Regions from separate parts of the Arthrobacter sp. BG3 genome, predicted to be linked through region 2. Evidence: predicted binding sites of a transcription regulator. Region 2 holds the regulator's gene; the other holds the start of a gene.

Region 1 (3,245 bases), 1.8 Mb from region 2:
CAGTGGCTGGCGGTAAAGGAGCGACATGAAAACCGTCGCCGCCCCGCCCGAGAAAAGGATGGCAAACACCCAGGAAGCGAGTTGGCCCTGAGTAAGTCCGCCCGCCGTTCCAACGGCCAGCGTGACCGCTATAGGGCCGGAGCCGGCGAAGATGAGGCCGATCACCCCGTTCGATGCATAGGGCATGCCCAGGTCACGGAGGAATTGGCGCGCCCCGGCGGGGCGAACCCCCGGACGTCCCAGCAGCGGTTGAGAGTCCGGGGCCGCAGCGGCTTCCGCGTGCGGCATGGCGGGCAGGATCTGGCGGGATCGCGGCATTCTGGCTCCTGGGGACGGCGGAAAAAAACCTGCGCCCCGGAGTTGGCACTCCGGGGCGCAGTTCGTGCAAGAGCCGAGGCGCCGGCACCGGTTGTGGCGGTGGTTTTTACTTGTGCTGGCCTTCCTTGGCGAGCACATAGTTATAAACCACTTCTTCGCCGGCCTGGCCGTCCGTGCGCGGCCGCGGGTCCAGCATCAGCTCGGGCTTGACCGCCGAGGCAATGTCATCGGCGTTGTGAGGATCGCCGGGGAAGTACAGCTGCTGGGTTACAGGCTGGAAGCCGGGCGCGGAGACCTTGATGTGGATGTGCGCCGGACGCCAGGCGTGCCACCCGGCCGCGTTGATCAGCTGCCCGCAAGCCCCGTCTGTGGGAATCTGGTAAGGCGCCGGGCGCATGGTGTTGATTTCGAAGCGGCCGTCGTCGTTCGCCTTGACCGTGGCGCGGAAGAGCCATTCGGGGAGGCCCGGGGCGTACTGGGAGTAAAATCCGGCGCTGTCCGCATGCCAAATTTCCACCTGAGCACCCTGGATTGCACTGCCTTCGGTATCAGTGAAGCGGCCCGTGAAGTGCAGCGGGGTGCCCTCCTCGCCCTCGCGCATCTCTACAGTGCCAGGGCTCTGGAGCACAGGGGAGCCGGGCACGTAGTAGGGTCCCTCGATGGTACCCACGGTGCCTGGACGGTCCTGGGAGTTGACGTCCTCGACAGTGTGTTCCAGCCACACGTCCAGGAACAGCGGCCATTCCCCGTCTGTTCCCACCTTGATCAGCCAGGCCTTGAACGCGTTGTATTCCTCGTAGGTGACCTCGTGTTCGACGACGATGTCGTTAGCGGCCTTGATGAGTGCCCCCGCCAGCAGGCTCACCCTTTCCTTCGGCACATCCAGCTGAGCGAGCTTTCCTGAGGCGGTGAAGCGCTCGGTGGCCTTTGAACCTGCTTCGACGGCAGTGCCCTGGTCCTCTTTACGGGCGTCCGTTTGGGTCTCTGTCATGGTCTTCTCCATACTCTTCATTGAACTGGGGAGGAAAGGTTCCTGCACCCGTTGCGAGCCTTCGTGCGCCAGGGTTGAACCGAGGTGACGGGGCTGCGCGTGATGTCCGTCTCATGGTAGGCCTCGCGATAAGGACGCCACAAATATCGATATAGCGGCTTTTCTGTCAGGAAACCTACATAATGACACCCTTGGTAGAACCTAGGTATTTGCCTGATGTGAGTGCGGTCACGATGGGACAAGATTGCCTGACAACGTCCCCCAGCGGCGCCCCCGGCCAGCCCGGATCTCCCGCCAGATTTGTACAGCACTCTCCAATGAAGGAGCAGCCATGACCGAGAACCTGACCCATGTCCGTGAGGTCCTTTCCGACGCCGTGATCGATGACCGTGAGAACGGCGTCATCCGGGCCAAGCGCGAAATTTTCACCGATGAGGATATTTTCGAACTGGAGATGAAGCACATCTTCGAGGGCAACTGGGTCTATCTCGCTCATGAGTCCCAGATCCCCAATGTGGGGGACTACTTCACCACGAACATCGGCCGCACCCCTGTAGTGATCACCCGCGACAAGGACGAGAACCTGAACTGCATCGTCAACGCCTGCTCCCACCGCGGCGCGATGCTGTGCCGCCGCAAGACGGACAACCGCACCACTTTCACCTGCCCGTTCCATGGCTGGACCTTCAAGAACTCCGGTGAGCTGCTGAAGGTCAAGGACTCCCGCAACGCCGGCTACCCGGAGACTTTCAACAAAGAGGGCTCCCACGACCTCACCAAGGTTGCCCGCTTCGCCTCCTACCGCGGTTTCCTCTTTGGTTCCCTGAAGGCGGACGTGCTCCCGCTCGAAGAGCACCTGGGTGACGCCACCAAGGTGATCGACTCCATCGTGGACCAGTCCCCGGAAGGACTCGAAGTGCTGCGCGGCTCATCCACCTACACCTACGACGGCAACTGGAAGGTGCAGGCGGAGAACGGCGCCGACGGCTACCACGTCACCGCTGTGCACTGGAACTACGCCGCCACCACCGCCCGCCGCGGCGCAGGCGACTCCGCCAACAAAACCAAGGCCATGGACGCCGGCAAGTGGGGCAAGGTCAAGGGGGGCTTCTATTCCTACGACCACGGCCACCTGCTGCTGTGGCAGGAGTGGACCAACCCCGAGGACCGTCCGCTGTGGGACCGCCGCGAGGAGCTTGTGTCGAAATACGGCGAGGAGATGGCCAACTTCATGATCAACATCTCGCGGAACCTGTGCCTGTACCCGAATGTCTACATCATGGACCAGTTCTCCTCCCAGATCCGCCACTTCCGCCCCATCTCCGCGGACCAGACCGAAGTCACCATTTACTGCATCGCACCCAAGGGCGAATCCCAGGAGAACCGCACCAAGCGCATCCGCCAGTACGAGGACTTCTTCAACGCCACGGGCATGGCCACCCCCGACGACCTCGAAGAGTTCCGATCCTGCAACAAGACATACTGGGCCACCTCGGCGCCTTGGAACGACATGACGCGCGGGTCCACCCATGAGATCGCGGGCCCCGATGAACAGGCCCGGGCCCTGGGCATGACCAAGGTGATCGCGTCCGGGATGCGCACCGAGGACGAGGGGCTCTACCCCATCCAGCACGGGTACTGGAAGGAAGTCATGGACCGGGCCCTGACGGAGGCGGAGCTCTCCGCCGTGGATACCGTTCCCGTCACTGCCTGACCGCGTCCACGTCGAACCAGAGAAAGTGCATAACCCATGACCAACCTGACAAAACCTGCCGCGGCGCTCAAGACCGCCGAGGAGATCGCCACCCTCGAAACCGTCCGCGCCTTCCTGTATCGGGAAGCCCGGCTGCTGGATGAGCGCCAATTTGATGACTGGCTCCGGTGCTACCACCCGGACTCCGAGTTCTGGATGCCCGCATGGGACGTCGACGACCGG
Region 2 (3,245 bases):
CCTTCCAGGCAGCGGGCATTTTCTTTGGGGTTTCCGCGCGCGTTCCGGACGGCCGCGGCGCTTTTGGCCGGGCGGCGCTTTTTTGGCCGGGCGATGCGTTTTCGGACAGGCGACGCGGATTCGGAGGGACGCGACCCGGATCCGGGTAGCGCAGGGCCGGAAGCGTAGCGCCGGGCCGGAAGTGTAGCGCAGGGCCGGGAGCGTAGCGCCGGGCCGGAAGCGCAGCGGGAGACGGCGCGGCAGGGGCCGGCCGGGTCGCGGGTCAGACGGTGGGGCCGCGGAAGCGGGAGAACCCCCGCCAGAGGCCGTAGATGGCCCCTCCGACGGTGGCGGCCTTTAGCCCCAGGGTGGCCGCGCGCCGTCCGGAGCGGAAGTCATAGACCGGCCAGTTGTTTTCGCGGGCATGGCGGCGGAGCCGGGCATCGGGGTTGATGGCCACGGGATGGCCCACCATGCTCAGCAGCGGGACGTCGTTGTGCGAATCGCTGTACGCCCAGCACCGGCTCAGGTCCAGACCCTCTGCCTCGGCCACCGCGCTCACGGCCACGGCCTTGGCAGGACCGTGCAGGATCTCGCCGACCAGCCGTCCGGTGTAGGCGCCGTCCCGGACTTCGCCTACGGTGCCCAGGGCCCCGGTGAGGCCCAGCCGGGTCGAGATGACCGTGGCCACCTCGATCGGTGTCGCCGTCACGAGCCAGACCTTGCGGCCCACCCGGAGGTGCTGCTCGGCCAGGGCCTTGGCCCCCGGCCAGATCCGGGATTCAATCATCTCGTCATATACTTCTTCGCCGAGGGCCTCAATGTCCTTCACGGTGATGCCGCAGGCCAGGCCCAGGGCCGTGTCGCGAACGGCGTGGACGTCATCCAACTTCTCGCCGCGGAGCACGAACATAAGCTGTTTCCAGGCAATCCCGATCGCCTGGGGAATCGTGAAGGCCCCGCGCTGGTGCATCTTACGGGCCACATGGAACAGGCTGGCCCCCCGCATGAGGGTGTTGTCGACGTCGAAGAACGCGGCCTCGCCGTGCTGCGGTGCTGCAGCCGGCGCCGTGACCACAGCGACGTACTTCTCTTCGGACATGCCACGAGTCTAGTCAAAGCCCACGCCCGTTCCCGTCGCCGGGGCCGCAGCGGTGTCGGATATGTCTGCCGCGTCGACGCCGAACGGGCTCCCGGGCTACCGTGGAGCCATGCCAATCCCCGACGTCGTCCTCGTCACCAAAGCTGACTGCCACCTCTGCTCGGCGGCGCGCGCCGCCGTCGACCGCGTCACAAAGAGCCTCGGGATCGGCTGGCGGGAGCAGCCGGTGGACGACGACGCCGACCTGCGGGAACGCTTTGCGGAGGAGATTCCGGTGCTGCTGGTGGACGGTGTCCAGCGGGACTTCTGGAAGATCGACGAAACCCGGCTGGAGCGCACGCTGCGGCGCGCACTGGGCCAGCAGGCCTGACGGGCCGGATGGGCCTGCTTTGTTCGCTGAACTGCAGGACCTCTAGAGTGGAAGACATAACGCCACTCAATGGAGCAGATAGTGACTTCGCTGGATTCATCCCCTGAGGCGATGCCCGGGGGAGCAGGGACTGCCGCCAAGCAGATACCGCCCGCGGCCGTGGCCCGGCTGACCATCTACCTGCGCGCCCTCACCACCCTGCTCGGGGAGGGCATCGACCGTGTCTCGTCCGAATCCCTGGCCGAGGCCTCAGGCGTCAGCTCCTCCACTCTTCGCAAAGACCTGTCCTATGTGGGCTCCTACGGGACCCGTGGCGTCGGTTATGAAGTGCAGTACCTCAACCGGCACATTGCCGCGGCGCTGGGCCTGACGCACGACTGGAAAGTCGCCATCGTCGGCGCCGGCAACCTTGGCAAGGCGCTGGCCCGGTACGGCGGGTTCGAATCCCGGGGCTTCGACATTGTTGCGATTTTCGATGCGGACCAGATGGTGGTGGGCAGCGAGGTGGGCTGGCTGCGTGTCAGCGATGCGGCCGACCTCGAAGCCGTGCTGCAGCGGACCGGAGCCAACATGGTGGTGCTGGCACTGCCGGCCGCCGTGGCGCAGGACGTCTGCGACCGGGTAATTGCCGCCGGTGTGCGGAGCATCCTCAGTTTTGCCCCGGTGATGCTGCAGGTGCCGCCCGGGGTCAACCTGCGCAAGGTGGACATGGCCACTGAACTGCAGATCCTTGCCTATCACGCACAAAGGGCGCAGGACCCGGAGGATGCTGACTAGTTTCTAGTCAGCCCGTCCGGCTCCCGCGACCCTGCGCTGGTGCCTGGTGCCTGGTGCTTAGACCTGTTGCTTAGAAGGGCGCGCCCGGCTGCCCGTACGGGTTGGCGAACGGCTGCCGCTTGGCGAAGTACGGGGACGTCGCCGGCAGGTACAGCATGACGATGCCTGCGATGCCCAGGACGGCGGCAAGGGTGCCAAGGCTCAGCGGCAGAAGGCCGAAGATCGACAGGGCGGCGAAGACCGTGCCGAGGATCCGTGCCCAGTTCTTGCCCTTGCGCACGTTCAGGGCCACGAGGGCGTAGAGCCCGGCGCCGATTACGGCGAAAACCACGATGCTTCCGATCAGGAATCCCCTGATGTCCTCGAACCTGACGTCGGCGCCGCTGCCGGCCATCTGCTGATTGAACGCGTTCCGCATTTCGGGGGAGTCGACCATGCCTATCGACACCAGGAGGGAGATCACCCAGATGACACCGGACGCGACGATGAGCCAGAAGGCCGTGTTGACGAGCTGGGGCGTGCCCGTCTTGGCCACCGGCTGGTCCGAGGGGTACTGGCTGTAGGGGGACTGGCCGTACTGCGGGGTCTGCTGGCCGTACCCGGGCTGGCCGTACTGGGGCGCCTGCTGGCCGTACCCGGGCTGCCCATATTGCGGGGTCTGCTGGTTGTACTGGGGCTGGTTGGACTGCGGTGCGTTCTGGCCGTACTGGGGAATGTGCGGGGCGTTCTGCCCGTACTGCGGCGCCTGCTGGCCGTACTGCGGCGCGGACGGGGCCTGGCCGTATTGGGGCGCGGCGGGAGGAGTCTGCCCGTACTGCGGGGCGGACGGCGGCTGCTGGCCGGACTGGGGTGCGTTCTGGCCGTAGCGGGGTGTGGGCTGTTCGCCGGGCTCGGGGGCGTCCGGGTTCTTCGGCGGGACTGGCGGGATGCTCATTGGCGTTCCTTTGCGTGGCGGACTGGTTCAGATACCGGAAACAGCTTCCTGCCCTGCCCCCAGCATGGTTTAGGTCCACCGTA

The links. Region 2 encodes Rex, which represses fermentation and respiration genes when NADH is low (regulators of the CRP and FNR family bind a similar motif). Its sites were predicted from a motif close to CTTGTGAANNNNTTCACAAG; they were not measured.
Region 1: benA (benzoate 1,2-dioxygenase large subunit) is a predicted target of Rex. The motif match lies at 1,525-1,544, and genes of this name have one in related genera.

Annotation. Positions count from the first base shown of each region.
Region 1 covers NZ_CM155270.1:72,689-75,933, reverse strand. Annotated here, with positions in the region: gene AC1MFL_RS00390 (benzoate/H(+) symporter BenE family transporter) at 1-318, opposite strand, end outside; gene catA (catechol 1,2-dioxygenase) at 425-1,321, opposite strand; gene benA (benzoate 1,2-dioxygenase large subunit) at 1,641-3,023, shown strand; gene benB (benzoate 1,2-dioxygenase small subunit) at 3,060-3,245, shown strand, end outside.
Region 2 covers NZ_CM155270.1:2,764,137-2,767,381, forward strand. Annotated here, with positions in the region: gene AC1MFL_RS12410 (HAD family hydrolase) at 263-1,081, opposite strand; gene AC1MFL_RS12415 (glutaredoxin family protein) at 1,191-1,451, shown strand; gene AC1MFL_RS12420 (redox-sensing transcriptional repressor Rex) at 1,533-2,228, shown strand; gene AC1MFL_RS12425 (hypothetical protein) at 2,299-3,162, opposite strand.